DNA from 4 places in the Heyndrickxia sp. FSL K6-6286 genome. Region 1 is predicted to be linked to each of the others. Evidence: riboswitches for the same ligand, from Rfam matches in the RefSeq annotation. Region 1 holds a riboswitch; each other region holds the start of a gene.
What was found. Region 1 has a riboswitch for S-adenosylmethionine ahead of metK (methionine adenosyltransferase). Riboswitches for the same ligand answer to the same signal wherever they lie in the genome.
Positions count from the first base shown of each region.

Region 2: it holds a riboswitch for S-adenosylmethionine, as region 1 does, so the genes downstream of both, MHI39_RS06925 (methionine ABC transporter ATP-binding protein) here and metK (methionine adenosyltransferase) in region 1, are expected to answer to the same signal.
Region 3: it holds a riboswitch for S-adenosylmethionine, as region 1 does, so the genes downstream of both, MHI39_RS06220 (O-acetylhomoserine aminocarboxypropyltransferase/cysteine synthase family protein) here and metK (methionine adenosyltransferase) in region 1, are expected to answer to the same signal.
Region 4: it holds a riboswitch for S-adenosylmethionine, as region 1 does, so the genes downstream of both, MHI39_RS13655 (Fur-regulated basic protein FbpA) here and metK (methionine adenosyltransferase) in region 1, are expected to answer to the same signal.

Region 1 is NZ_CP152029.1:1,517,369-1,521,190, reverse strand. It holds gene asnB (asparagine synthase (glutamine-hydrolyzing)) at 1-1,230, opposite strand, end outside; gene metK (methionine adenosyltransferase) at 1,559-2,755, opposite strand; SAM riboswitch class I at 3,037-3,218, opposite strand; gene pckA (phosphoenolpyruvate carboxykinase (ATP)) at 3,460-3,822, shown strand, end outside.
Region 2 is NZ_CP152029.1:1,410,239-1,414,060, forward strand. It holds gene MHI39_RS06915 (MFS transporter) at 1-1,030, shown strand, start outside; gene MHI39_RS06920 (hypothetical protein) at 1,196-1,534, shown strand; SAM riboswitch class I at 1,681-1,786, shown strand; gene MHI39_RS06925 (methionine ABC transporter ATP-binding protein) at 1,893-2,924, shown strand; gene MHI39_RS06930 (methionine ABC transporter permease) at 2,917-3,585, shown strand; gene MHI39_RS06935 (MetQ/NlpA family ABC transporter substrate-binding protein) at 3,613-3,822, shown strand, end outside.
Region 3 is NZ_CP152029.1:1,250,274-1,254,095, forward strand. It holds gene cls (cardiolipin synthase) at 1-118, shown strand, start outside; gene MHI39_RS06215 (aminotransferase class I/II-fold pyridoxal phosphate-dependent enzyme) at 271-1,410, shown strand; SAM riboswitch class I at 1,604-1,716, shown strand; gene MHI39_RS06220 (O-acetylhomoserine aminocarboxypropyltransferase/cysteine synthase family protein) at 1,907-3,202, shown strand; gene MHI39_RS06225 (homoserine dehydrogenase) at 3,253-3,822, shown strand, end outside.
Region 4 is NZ_CP152029.1:2,705,133-2,708,954, forward strand. It holds partial or broken gene MHI39_RS13640 (IS1595 family transposase) at 1-50, opposite strand, end outside; gene MHI39_RS13645 (YdcF family protein) at 360-1,397, opposite strand; gene MHI39_RS13650 (hypothetical protein) at 1,574-1,702, shown strand; SAM riboswitch class I at 1,863-1,968, shown strand; gene MHI39_RS13655 (Fur-regulated basic protein FbpA) at 2,039-2,242, shown strand; gene MHI39_RS13660 (STM3941 family protein) at 2,665-3,198, shown strand; gene MHI39_RS13665 (TIGR02206 family membrane protein) at 3,400-3,822, opposite strand, start outside.

The sequences.
Region 1 (3,822 bases):
GCTTTTTCCTTTTACTCCCTCAGGTAAAATTTTTGCTAATGCTTTTAACAAAGATTTTCCAATCGCAGGAATTTTGTCAAACACTTCTAATGATTGCGGTTCACGATAAATATTATATCCACCAAATAGCTCGTCTGCACCTTCACCAGATAATACAACAGTTACATGTTTTCTCGCTTCACGTGCGACGAAATACAATGGAACACATGCAGGATCAGCAAGTGGATCATCTAAATGCCAGATGATTTTAGGAAGTTCTTTCATATATTCTTCAGGTGAGATGATATAACTAATATTCTCAACACCTAATTTTTCTGCTGTTTCCTTAGCCACATCAATTTCACTAAACCCATTATGTTCAAAACCAACTGAAAATGTTTTAATGTTCGGATGATATTGCTTGGCAATAGATGCGATAATTGAAGAATCAATACCTCCAGATAAGAAGGATCCTACCGGAACATCACTTCGCATATGGACGTTTACTGAATCAAATAATACATCCCTAATTTCTTTAACAAATTCATCCTCTGATTTTTGAACTGGTTGGAAAGAGGCTTTCCAATAACGTTCAATCTTCATCTTCTCTCCAGGCTTTTTCGTAAAATAATGTCCTGGTTCTAATTTTTTTATTCCTTTTGTCATTGTTTCTGGTTCAGGAACAAATTGATAGGTCATATAATGTTGTGCTGCATCATAATTAAGCTCTTCATGGTCCATTGCAAGTAGAATACTTTTCTTCTCTGATGCAAAGAATGTCCGTTTTTCTTCTTCACGATAGAAAAATGGTTTAATGCCGAATGGATCGCGAGCACCAATTAAAACTTGCTCTTGTTTATCCCAAATCGTAAAAGCAAACATTCCCCTAAGTTTCTCCACCGCTTTTTCTTTATAATGACTATAAAGAGCAATAATTACTTCTGTATCTGAAGAAGTTTCAAAAGTAAGTCCCATCTCAATTAGTTCATTTCTGAGCTCAACATAATTATATATTTCACCATTAAAAATAATCCAATAGCGCTCATTTTCATAGGTTAATGGCTGGTGTCCACTTTCTATATCAATAATACTTAATCTGCGGAAACCAAATTGGATATGCTCATCTTCAAAAAAACCTTCATCATCTGGTCCACGATGTGTAATAATATCATTCATATTCTTAAAAAGCTGTCTATCCGAATCTCTTAAACCAATCTCTCGGTCATGAATACAACCAACAAATCCACACATTTATGTATGTCACCTACTCCATTTCTAATTAACATACTTTATTAAAGGCCAACCGCCTTTTAAAAATACACTCCACTATACTATCATTATTTTACTTTTTTTGCAGTAGACATTATATATATTTTTATGGAAAGAACTACAAGTGAATAACAAACGTGCAAGCATCTTGCTCAGCCCCGCCAAGTTATGGTAACGCTTTTGATTTTCCTTTGGTGAGGTTGTTTGGAATCAGGCTCGACGTAAACAACAATCATGTGATTAATATCTACGGTGCATATTTTCCTTAAGAATAAAAAATGGGGCTACCCATGTAGCCCCATTTCATTCTTTAAAGTGAAAAGTCACGTAATGCTTCTGCTTTGTCTGTTCTCTCCCATGGAAGATCAAGATCATGACGACCGAAATGGCCATATGCAGCTGTTTGCTTGTAAATTGGACGGCGCAAATCAAGCATTTTAATAATCCCAGCTGGACGTAGGTCAAAATGCTTTCTAACTGCTTCGATTAAGATATCCTCTTCAACCTTCCCTGTTCCAAATGTATCAATTGAAATAGACACCGGTTGAGCTACCCCAATCGCGTAAGCAAGTTGAACTTCACACTTATCAGCAAGACCTGCAGCTACAATATTCTTAGCAACATATCTAGCCGCGTAAGCTGCTGAACGGTCAACTTTTGTAGGATCTTTACCAGAGAATGCTCCGCCACCATGACGTGCATAGCCACCATAAGTATCAACAATTATTTTACGACCTGTTAAACCAGCATCACCTTGTGGTCCACCAATTACGAAACGACCAGTCGGATTAATAAAATATTTGGTATTTTCATCGATTAACTCTTTTGGAACTACTGGATTAATCACATATTCTTTCACATTACGTTGAATTTGTTCTAAGCTTATTTCCGGATGATGCTGAGTAGATATGACAATTGTATCAATACGAACAGGTTTGTCATTTTCATCATATTCAACTGTTACCTGGGTTTTAGCATCAGGACGCAAATATGGAAGAATATCCTCTTTACGAACTTCAGAAATTCTTCGTGCTAGCTTATGAGCTAAGGAAATAGGTAATGGCATTAATTCTTTTGTTTCATTACATGCAAATCCAAACATTAACCCTTGGTCACCTGCACCAATAGCCTCAATTTCCTCTTCAGACATCTGACCTTCACGAGCTTCTAATGCTTTATCTACACCCATTGCAATATCTGCAGATTGTTCATCAATAGAAGTTAGCACTGCACATGTTTCTGCGTCAAAGCCATATTTTGCACGAGTATATCCAATTCCTTTAATTGTTTCACGAACAATTTTCGGAATATCCACATATGTACTTGTTGTAATTTCACCAGCAACAAGTACAAGCCCTGTAGTTACAGATGTTTCACATGCTACACGAGCATTTGGATCTTTAGCTAAAATTGCATCTAAAATCCCATCAGAAATTTGATCACAGATTTTATCTGGATGACCTTCTGTTACAGATTCAGATGTGAATAAACGACGCTTTTTTGTCATATTTATTCCTCCCAAAAATTACTTCTATCTATTTTTACGCTTCACGGTACTCATTCCCTAATAGTATGAAATAAACCATAGATTTTATCCTTTAATGTTAAGGAGCAAAATCCTTTTCATGGGTTTAGAAAGACGATATTGTATAAAAGATGGCTTTTCGTATTCTTGTTAAATTTATGCAGAAATTTACCTAATAGCTACAAAGATTAGAATAGAAAAAATAAAACCTTTCCCCGCATGTTTATGAGAGGAAAGGTTAAGATCCATTATCGCGCCTTTCACTCTTATCGTTCAAGGTATTCCCTTGCGTCAGGTTAGCACCATTGCTTTCTAGTTTAGAAAATCTTAAAATTAGATTACACAATCGATAAACATCGGTTATGATCTAACTAAAAAATTCTAACATAGAATGCCGGTTGCTGGGTTTCATCGGGCCTGTCCCTCCACCAGCTCGGGATAAGAGTATCCGTTCAAGGTAAAATATTACGCAATTTGCAAGTTCGTGTCAACATGTTCCTACAAAAATTTTTATTCATCTCTTATTTCCTATTAAATAGATCACGAAATGTATGAAGAAAATATGTCGAAATAATGTTGTTAAAAAAAATGTGCACAAATAGTATAGACTATTAATACAATTGTGTTATACTAATTAACGAATAAAAAACAATCTTTAAATTTTTGAATAAAGGAAGGTTAGTATAATGAAATCTGTCGCATTTTCAAATACATTAGCTGAAATTTTAACTGGAAAAAATGTGTTATCCCAACTATCTGTTCCTCAATTAGTGGAAAAAGTGTTACAACGTAAAGAGGGAAAATTAACATCAACTGGTGCTGTTTGTGCTGAAACTGGTAAATATACTGGCCGCTCCCCTAAAGATAAATATATTGTTGAAGAAGCTTCTACAAAAGATCTTATTGATTGGGGTTCTGTAAACCAACCAATTTCGGAGGAATCATTTGATAAGCTATATAAAAAAGTTAGTAATTATCTTAAGGAACAAAATGAAATATTTGTTTTTAATGGTTTTGCAGGTGCAGATAATAAGAGTCGCTTACCGATT
Region 2 (3,822 bases), 110 kb from region 1:
GAAAAGAGTTATAATATATGGATTAATTTTTACAGGAGTTACATTATTTCTTCGAAGTATTATTGAGCCAAGAACACTTCTCCTTATGGCAGCTTTTTTAACTGGTTTAACCCAAGCATTTATACAAGTTTCATCCGTTCCTTTATTGGCTGAAAACTCTACAGCTGAACAACGTGTCAAACTGTTTTCACTACATTTTGGATTGATGACAGCTGCTAATGTGATTGGAAATATATTTGGGGGAGTACTTTCTGACTTACTTGAATGGATCTATAGTCCGATTATTAGTATTCGGATTACTTTAATAATTGGCGCAGTTATATTTTTGATCGGAATATTGCCAATAATGAGACTGAAGGAAATGAAAACAGATGTAAACAACGATAAAAATAATAATAAGCGCTTCATTTCATTCAAAGAACAAAAGGAAAGTCTTAAATTAATCATCTTTTTTGCCATTGCACAATTATTAATCGGTTTTGGTGCAGGACTTGTAATCCCTTATTTAAATTTATACTTTGCTGATCGATTTAATGCTTCAAATACAACGATTGGATTTATTATTTCGATGGGGCAGGCAGCAACCGCCATCGCTATGTTTATTGGTCCATTTGTAGTAAGTAAAGTAGGGGAGGTTAAGGCAGTTGTCTTTTTGCAATTGGCTTCTCTCCCATTTTTATTATTAACGGGATTTACTCATAGTTTATTACTTGCAGCAATTGGGTTTTTATTCAGGCAGGCTTTAATGAATGCAGGAAATCCAATTCAAATGTCATTAATGATGTCTAAAGTTGATAATTCAGTGAAGGGTCTTGCAAACTCTGTCAATCAAATGGTATTTAATTTAGGATGGGCGTTGATGGGGCCAGTTTCAATGGGAATTGTTTCACGAAATGGTTCTTATAATGGCTACGCCATTGTTTTTTCAATCACATGTTTTTTATATTTAGTGGGGTCGATCTACTTTTTTATTGTCTTTAAATCTTTTGGAAGCAAAAAAGATCATCCTCCTATTTCAAAAGTAGTATAAATACTTATGACAAATTTCTTGGGAAATAAATAGATAATGATTTTATTCGACAAGAATTTTTTATGTATTTTATATCTTGAAAAAATTGTAGAACGATAGATAGAGGATTTTCTATTCAAAAAATGAATAAGTGTATAAAAGATAAACGAGAAATGGGTGATCTTTGTGGATTCATTTTTTGAAAGACTGATTCAAGAGTTGGATAATCGAAAACATTTGAATGCCTTATTTCCAAACCGTCCTATTATGATAAAATTTGTTTGCGATAAAGAGGAATGGGGATTGTATATTTCTAAAAATAGCTGTTCTATAATGAAAAAAGATATAGGCGAATCGAATTTAGAAATACATGCCTCCAAACCAATACTATGTCATCTTTTAAATGGTCATATTCGCTTAAGTCAATTAGTGAAAAATAACGAACTTACATTATATGGCTCCTATCGCTTATCACTTTTACTTGAATCGATTTTATGGCTAAGTAAAGACTATCAGATTGCATGAATGGAGAACTATATTTCTTGTGATTTTTTGTTGACAGTCATTAACCATCATGATAGAATGACTTTTGTACTAAATTAAGTCTTTGATATTGAAAGTTTAATAACGGGATTTTTTGTTTGAAAGATTAACAATTACATATATATGTGCTCTTATCAAGAGAGGTGGAGGGATGTGCCCTATGAAGCCCGGCAACCGTCAGATATCTGAAATGGTGCCAATTCACACAAAGTTTTTAACTTTGGAAGATGAGAGGAAGGTTTCATAATTATTCATGCCTTTCTGTCATTTTGCAGAAAGGCATTTTATTTTGCCCAGATTATTGGAATACTAGGCGTCATATACAAGTGAGGTGGACAGCATGATAACCGTTCAAAAAGTAAAAAAAATATTTTCTACAAAAAATGGAGAAGTTACAGCAGTTAATGACATTAACATTGATATAAATAAAGGTGAAATTTTTGGTGTTATTGGCTATTCAGGTGCCGGGAAAAGTACGTTAATCCGTATGTTAAATGGTCTAGAAATTCCAACCTCGGGTAAGATTCATGTAGCTGGGAAGGAAATTTCAAGTATAAAGGGTGCAGAGCTAAGAAAAGCAAGACAAGGCATTGGAATGATATTTCAGCATTTTAATCTTCTTTGGTCACGTACTGTTAGGGAAAATATTTCTTTTCCTCTTGAAATCGCGGGTGTATCAAAACAGCAGCGTAGAAAAAAAGTAGACGAATTAATTAAGCTTGTTGGATTAGATGGAAGGGAAGAAGCATACCCTTCACAGCTTAGTGGTGGACAAAAGCAACGTGTAGGTATTGCCCGTGCTTTAGCAAATGACCCTCAAGTACTTTTATGTGATGAGGCGACTTCTGCATTGGACCCACAGACTACAGATTCTATTTTGGATCTATTAGTGGATATTAATAAAAGACTTGGATTAACGATTGTGCTAATTACCCATGAAATGCATGTGATTAGGAAAATTTGCCATCGAGTTGCTGTTATGGAAAATGGTCAGGTTGTTGAGATGGGAAGCGTACTTGATGTGTTTAGAAAACCTCAAGAGAAAATAACAAAACGTTTCGTTAGACAACTCACAGAACCTGAAGATACCCATGAAACAGTACAACAACTATTAAATATGTATTCAAGTGGACGATTAGTGAAGATTACTTTTATTGGAGGTTCTGCTGAACAACCGATTATAACTGATCTTATTAGGAATTATTCTCTTTCTGTAAATATTATTCAGGGCAACATCTCACAAACACAGAATGGATCATATGGGACATTGTTCATTCATGTAGATGGTGAGGAAGAAGAAATAAATAAGGGATTAACTTATTTACAAAAACAACAGGAGATTGAGCTAGAGGTGATGAAGGCAGATGCTTGAGAAATACTTTCCAAACGTAGATTGGGTTTCTATGTGGGATGCCACTAAAGAAACTATATATATGTCATTCTGGTCCGTGATTGCAACATTTGTAATCGGAATATTATTAGGTTTGTTATTGTTTTTTACAGCGAAAGGAAGTTTATGGGAAAACCGTGCAATAAACACAATTATCTCAGCAATTGTTAATGTTTTTCGTTCGATTCCTTTCATTATATTAATTGTTCTTTTAATTCCATTTACTAAAACAATTGTCGGTTCCATAATTGGGCCAGAAGCAGCTTTACCTGCATTGATTATAGGTGCGGCACCTTTTTATGCAAGATTAGTGGAGATTGGTCTAAGAGAAGTCGATAAAGGCGTTATTGAAGCAGCGAGGGCTATGGGTGCCAAGATGAGTACCATTATATTTAAAGTATTATTACCAGAATCAATGCCGGCCATTGTTTCAGGTATAACTGTTACATCCATTGCTATTGTAGGGTATACCGCAATGGCAGGTGCAATTGGTGCCGGCGGATTAGGAAATCTAGCCTATTTAGATGGTTTCCAAAGAAATCGTACAGATGTTACTTTTGTAGCTACAATTATAATTTTAATTATCGTTTTCATCATCCAGATGATTGGAGATTTAATTACAAGAAAAATAGATAAGCGATAACTTCATATTAAAGAGGAGGAAATACAAATGAAAAAATGGTTAGGTATACTTTTTGCAGCATTGCTTGTGTTTGGATTAGCGGCCTGTGGTTCTTCAGATGAAAAATCAAAAGGCGATGGTAAAGAAACAACTTTAGTAGTAGGAGCTTCAAATACTCCGCATGCAGTGATTTTGGAACAAGCAAAGCCTATTTTGAAGAAAAAGGGCATCAATCTTAAAATTGAGAAGTTCACAGAT
Region 3 (3,822 bases), 270 kb from region 1:
AATATACATGGATGATATGGGAAAATCAAAGGAATTAACATTAGAAGAATATCTATTACGTCCGAAATGGATTCGTTTTAAGGAGTCCATTTCTAGATTATTATCTCCGATTTTATAACGTTACGAAAAGAGGGTTGCCCGAGAAATGGGTAGCCCTCTTTTTGTTGTTTGTAAACTGATTTTGACAAAAGTCTACAGAAGGCGTACAATTTAAAATATTTTAACTTTAGTGTCAATTACTTAACTAAATGGATATGGGGTGCTAATTGAATGGAGAAATCATTTGAAACAGCAATTGTACATAATTCTTTAATAAATACCTCGAATATACATAGTAAAACAACACCAATATATCAGACCTCTGCATTTACGTTTCAATCATTGGAGGCATTAGAAGAGTTTTATCAAGGGAATATTCCATATCTCTACTCCCGGACTGGTAACCCAAATACAGATGAATTAGGACAAGCTGTTGCAAGATTAGAAGGTGCACCTGATGGTGTTGCTACATCCTCAGGACTCTCCGCTATTTTAGCAGGGATATTAGCTGTCGCCTCTGCTGGCGATCATATTGTTGCGGCAGATGATATATATGGCGGAACCCATCATTTATTAAAACACGAATTAAAGGAACTTGGAATTGAAACCACATTTATCCCTTTTAAAGATGCTTCAATGATTCGAAAGGCGATTCGATCAAATACAAAGCTTCTTTATTCCGAAACAGTAACCAACCCATTTTTACGGATAGAAAACGTGACTGAATTGGTTCGAATCGCAAAGGAATTTCAGCTTTGCACAATGGTAGATAATACATTCGCAACTCCATATTTATTGCAGCCTTTTAAGGACGGAGTGGATATTGTGGCTCATAGCGCAACGAAATATATAGGTGGGCACAGTGATGTAACCGCTGGCGTAGTTGTTGGAGCAGAAGCATTGATGGCAAAAGCAAGACAAAAGGTAGTTAATTTGGGTACAAATTTAAGTCCCTTTGAAGCATGGCTTACTAGTAGAGGGTTAAAAACACTTGCATTAAGAATGGAGCGCCAAGCAACTAATGCTCAACTGTTAGCAGAAAGCCTAACGAATCATTCCAATGTAAAAAAAGTTTACTATCCAGAAAATCTATCAACTAAGGGAAATGGTGCGATAGTTACAATTGAATTAGGAGAAGCTGTAGATATTCATCAGTTTTTTTCCTCTTTAGGCTGGGTAAAACTTGTTCCTACATTAGCAGGAGTGGAAACAACTGTATCCTATCCGTTTGGAACATCTCATCGTAGTCTTACTTTAGAGGAGCAAGAAAGCATAGGAATCAATCAGTGGGTTATTCGCATTTCGGTAGGAATAGAAGATTCAGCAGATATTATTAAGCAATTTAAGCGTGCGATAGAAGCCGCATTATAAGATTGGTATCAAGTTTAGTATCGTTTGCTACTTTGATAAAAAGTCATGCCTTTTCACTTAGCGGCTGTTTTAAAGGGATGAAAGAAATATCCACTAAAAAGTTTTTTTAATAGAAAAAAGGTTGACGAACTATTCATCCATCTTTTATAATGCAAAACAAGAGCAATTTAAAATTTTCTAAATTTAATAATCACTCTTATCGTGAGCGGCGGAGGGACTAGGCCCTTTGAAGCCCGGCAACCTTCAAGCATTCGTGCTTGAAAAGGTGCTAATTCCTACAGATCAATTAGATCTGAAAGATAAGGGGAGGAACTGATATAATAAGCCCTCTTCTTATGAAGAGGGTTTTTTGTTTCCCCTCATTCCATACTTCTCAAATCCCACAACAGAGGAATTACTCAATGAACCTTACCTAGTTTAAGCGGCTTAATGTTATTAGCCATTGAATGTTATTTAGCCTCACCTGAATAATAAAAAGATCTAGGAGGAATTCAAAATGACAAATGAAAACTATCAACCAGAAACGTTATTACTTCATGGGGGACAGGAGCCTGATCCAACGACAGGTTCACGGGCTGTTCCTGTTTATAAGACGACATCCTATGTTTTTAAAGATACAGATCATGCCCAAGGGTTATTTGCCCTTGAACAACCTGGCTATATTTATACAAGAATTGGCAATCCAACGGTTGATGTATTTGAGCAGCGTATTGCCCTTTTGGAAGGGGGAACAGCAGCTGTTGCACTTTCATCAGGGATGGCCGCCATTGCTTTTTCTATTTTAAATATTGCTAGTGCAGGAGATGAAATTATCGCTGCTGGAAATCTTTATGGCGGGACTTTTAATCTCTTTGCAACGACGCTTCCTAGATATGGGATTCAAGTGAAATTTGTTGATGCAACTGATCCGGAAAATTTTCGGGAAGCAATCACACCAAAAACGAAAGCTCTTTTTGCAGAAATTATTGGCAATCCAAGCCTACATGTTTTAGATGTTGAGGCAGTAGCAAATGTTGCCCATGAAAATGGAATTCCGTTGATCATAGATAATACCTTCGGAACACCATATCTATCTAATCCAATAAAATGGGGTGCTGATATTGTTGTTCATTCCGCTACTAAATGGATTGGCGGACATGGTACGACAATCGGCGGTGTCGTGATTGATGGAGGTAAATTTGATTGGAATAGTGATAAATTCCCTTATTTTAAAGAGCCGGATGAAAGTTATCATGGCCTTCGATATGGCATTGATGTGCCTCAAGCAGCATTTGCCACAAAACTTCGTGTGCAGTTATTGCGTGATTTCGGTGCTAGCTTAAGTCCTGATAGTGCATTCTTATTATTACAAGGTCTTGAAACATTGCATCTACGTGTACAAAAGCATAATGAAAATGCATTGAAGATTGCCCAATTTTTACAAGATCATCCTGCCGTTGCTTGGGTTAATTATACAGGACTAGAGGAACATCCATCATATGAGCTTGCAACTAAATATTTCAAAGGTGGATTTGGTTCCATTGTCAACTTTGGGATTAAAGGTGGTCGGGAAGTAGGAAGAAAAGTCATCGATGAGATAAAATTATGGTCTCATGTTGCAAATGTGGGGGATGCAAAATCTTTAATTATCCATCCTGCATCTACTACCCATCAACAGCTTAATGCAGAGGATCTTAAACTAACAGGTGTAACAGAGGAACTGATTCGCCTTTCGGTCGGCTTGGAAGCAGTAGAGGATTTAACAGCAGATTTAGATCAAGCGATTGTAAAAGCAACAAGTGTCACAGTATAGAAATAGTAAATTTTTGCACAGTCGGTCAGGCGAATAAGGGGGATTTCTTAATGTCAGTCATAAAGGCAGCGCTTTTAGGTTTTGGAACGGTTGGTGAAGGTGTCTATACTGCAATTCACTCCCATCAACAGCAGCTTAATGAACTGCTGGGAGTAAGGGTGGAAATTGTTGCGGTATTGATTCGGGATAAAAATAAAAAGAGACACATTGAGTCGAATATACTTGTCACAACAGATTTCGAAGAGATTCTTAATATACGTGATTTGGATGTAGTTTTTGAAGCGATTGTAGGAGAGGAACCAGGTTACACGTATTTGAAGCAGGCAATTGATAAGGGCATCCATGTGATTACAGCTAATAAGGTCATGTTTGCAAAATATGGGCAGGAATTAATTCATAAAGCAAAGCAACGGAATGTAAAACTTGCATTTGAAGCAACAACGGCTGGTGGGGTTCCAATTATAAGAACCATCCAACGATTGCTGCAAGTTAATCGAATTACAAAGGTTCAAGGGATACTAAATGGCACCTCAAATTTTATTTTGACAAAAATGAGAGAGAACAAGTTGTCATTCGAGGCAGCTCTTCATTTAGCACAGCAAAAAGGCTATGCGGAGGCT
Region 4 (3,822 bases), 1.2 Mb from region 1:
ATTTCATTAATTAGACGACCACCGACAGAGGAAGGAAATAAACATGAAATTTATACGAATTCATTAATAACATCTGTTCTATCTTATATGCAGGTTTACTTTTAAGTGCAATATTATCAATTCTAGGTGCCATTTTAAGAACCTTTGATTTGAACAAATCAAAATGAGTATATGGAACGGAATTGATTTACTTGTCGTTTTAAGTATACCTGCCTCTTTTTCATTTACTCGAAATATTTTAAGCGTTCAATTCAATTTTGTACGTCCAAACTAAGATTTTAAAATTTAGATTAGGATATATTTCATTGAAGATAAAAAGAGTCATTTTCCAATTAAGAAGAATGACTTTTATTTAAAACTTATTCAAATAAAAAAGAAATCAATGTTATTAAGATAGAGAATCCTAATATGGTACCTACAACAAATGTATGAAATTTACGTCTCATTACTATAATGGCAATATACTCACGAATCATTGCATTTGGCCAGTAATAAAATGCCGTTTTAGAACCGATACCTTGACTATTTAGACCAGCTTTTTTTGCATATAAGCTAGCTCGGAACAGATGAAAATTGTTCGTCGTAAAGATACTATTATATTCATTTCCTTTTAAAGAATCCATGAGGTGTTTTGAAAAAAGCATATTCTGAAAAGTATTCACAGAATGAACTTCTGTCAGAGTATCTTCTATAGGAATTCCATTGTTTACGGCATAAATTTGCATCGCTTCTGCTTCGGGGAGGTTTTCATCAGGTCCTTGTCCACCTGAAAAAACTAATTTTGGTGGTAGAGTTACCGCCTTTTGTTTCCAATAAAATTCAATCGCTTTATTTATTCTACTTGCTAATAGTGGTGGAACCCTATCATTAATTAAACCACTGCCTAAAACAATAATAAAATCTTGATTGTATTTTGGCCTATTAAACTGGTTTAACATATAAGCGGTCAAAAAATTAGTTAAATGTAAAAAGAAATAAATGACAATTAATGAAGCTCCTGCATATAGAGGTTGCAAACTAGTCGATAATAAACGCTCAGGATTTATGATTTGGTTTATAAATAATATTAATAGAAAGATACCTAAAAATAATGTTAACGCATTTGAAAATCGTCTCCCCTCTTTTTTCATTAATACCCTTGCATTTAAAAATAATGCAACACTTAGAGCAAAAAAACCAAATGTTGCTATAAATAGTAAAATAGCAAATGGGAATAATGCAAAGATCATAAGGAGTTTATTACCAGTACTGTATCCTAAAATACAACAAAAAATAAGTAATGAACAAAAAAACAGGTTAAACCAAAAACCATTTATCACTCTTCTTGGATCTGATAAATAAGAACTTATAAATGTAACAAACAATAAAAGGGTAATAATTCCAATTGTTAATAGCATTGTAGACCTCAAATTTCCAAAAATAGTTTTTCGATTCATTATACATGAAAGTTATATTAGTTTTCACCTTTTTATTCATTTTATGGAATTTAAAAGGCTAGATTTTAATCAGAAATCATAAGTTGAAACAAAAAGGAGATACTATTTTATTATTCCTAAGAAAGGAGCAATTTACTATGACTAAAAAATATAATCAAGGTAGTCACAATCAAAATTCCCCCCATTTACATGGACAAACTCCAACTAGTGGAGATAATAGCAAAGGAAATAAAAGAAATAAGGATCAGAGCACGAAAACAGAATAAATTAAAATCAAACAAACCGATTTTTTTAACCGGTTTGTTTGATTTTTTACTTGGCTTTCCATACATCTTATAGCTTAAATTAATCACAATTGAGTAAAAAACCTCGAATAAACATTGTTGACAAATCGGATTAATATGCTTTAATCTGTAATTACATAAATACTTATCAAGAGAGGTGGAGGGACTGGCCCTATGAAACCTCAGCAGCAGATTCTTTTTTGAATTCTGTGCTAAATCCTGCAAGCAAATTGCTTGAAAGATAAGTTGAGGTTTATACAGTTGATCATTCCTCTTCTTATCCAATTAAAAGAAACTAACATAAGAGAGGAAATGAAAATGGAAAGATTGTTAAATGAAACAATAGAAAGTCGTCGAAACGATTTAATTAATAAGTTAATTGAAAATGGACAATACAAAAAAGATGGAAAGCATCTTTTTGAATTATCTTTATTAGATTTGGAATATGAGTATTATAAAATTACATCTAAAAATCATCCACATAGTGGAATAGACTCTATTCGATGGATTAATTTTAAATAAATAATTAATAGCCTCTTTAATTTTAAAAGGGGCTTTTTTATTTAGGCCATATTTTCAAACCTTCTTACTATTCAACTCATATCTTAACTGAAAAAGTAAGTTGAAGTTTGGCAAACCTCATAAGAACACTGAACTCTTTATTTGGTGTAAAAGCCAGAGATAATACAAAAACAACAAACGACACAAAAACAGGGTGTAGTTTTCATATTAGGGATTACTCATGCTTAAAATTTTCCATTTTCAATTCCAATTCAAAATTTCGTTTTATTACACTTCCTTTGTTTATTTCACTATATATCAATATCCGTACTCATCTACTAATTCTATTGGCCTATATACATGTACTTTCCATTTATTATACAATTCAGTTGGAATAATTAGGATGAAAAGGATGTCATGATAAAATATGGAAAGGTGAAACGATGCAGAAAAAAGAATTTTTTGACTCTAGGGCAAGAATGATTGGCTTTTCAATTTTAACTATAACATTGACACTTGTATTTGGTAGTATCACCCTTGCTATGCTTTTCGGGTCAATTACTTTGGAATTTCCAATGTTCATTCTCTCTCTCATATTAACTATAGTTCTTATACCTGTGTCCATCGTACTACTAAAAAAGGCGACAACAAACGAACCTTCCGTTGTCATTAGTACAGAAGGCATTATGATTAATGGATACATTCCTAAAATTGGATTTATCCCATGGGAAGATATCGATGGATGTATTCCATATCAAATCAATAAACAGGCAATGTTAGGTTTTATATTATTTGATGAAGATAAATACGTGAATAAATTCACGGGTATGAACAAAAAGCTTTTAGAAGCAAATAAAAGCATGGGTTACCCTGCCATAAATGTTTCCATTAATAACTTGAAGGATAAAGAAGGTTTTTTTGAAGCACTTGCTGAACAAAATATAGGTTTTTATCTTGAAGATGAACGACAAGCGTAAATACAAACAGCACCAGTATGGTTTAGTGGTGCTGTTTTTCTTGAACCTCATATTCTATAAGATTGTCGTGCATATACAACAGACTATCAATTTATATATAAATAAACTCATCAATTAGAATTAGCTACACTCTTCGTAGCTACTTTTCCCAGATCTATTGGGGTAAAAAGTGTTTATAAAACGATATTTTAATTTATAAATTTATCTCTTCTTTTTTAACTTAAATGGAAGCAATAATAATATAAACAAAATCAAGGCGGCCGCTTCTAAAGATAGAATATAATATGGATAGGGGCCAAAATAATCTAATAAGGAACCATTTATTGGTTTATATGATAGAAACATATAATTTCCACGAGTGATTTTATTTAAAAAATAGGCAATTCCTGCACATCCATTCAAAAAGAAAAACGAGCTCACCAAACCTTTAGTGGTAGGAATATACTGATGTACTATAACATAATAAATACAAGTCCAAATGATCAGAATATGGGTAATAAAAAATTGAAAGAAGCGAAAATGCGGATATCCTAAGAATAATTCAGGGGTAAGGATTGCCATTAATGCTCCCGAGATCCCCATAAAATAAACGATTTGAAAAACAACCTGAGATTTTGTTAATAA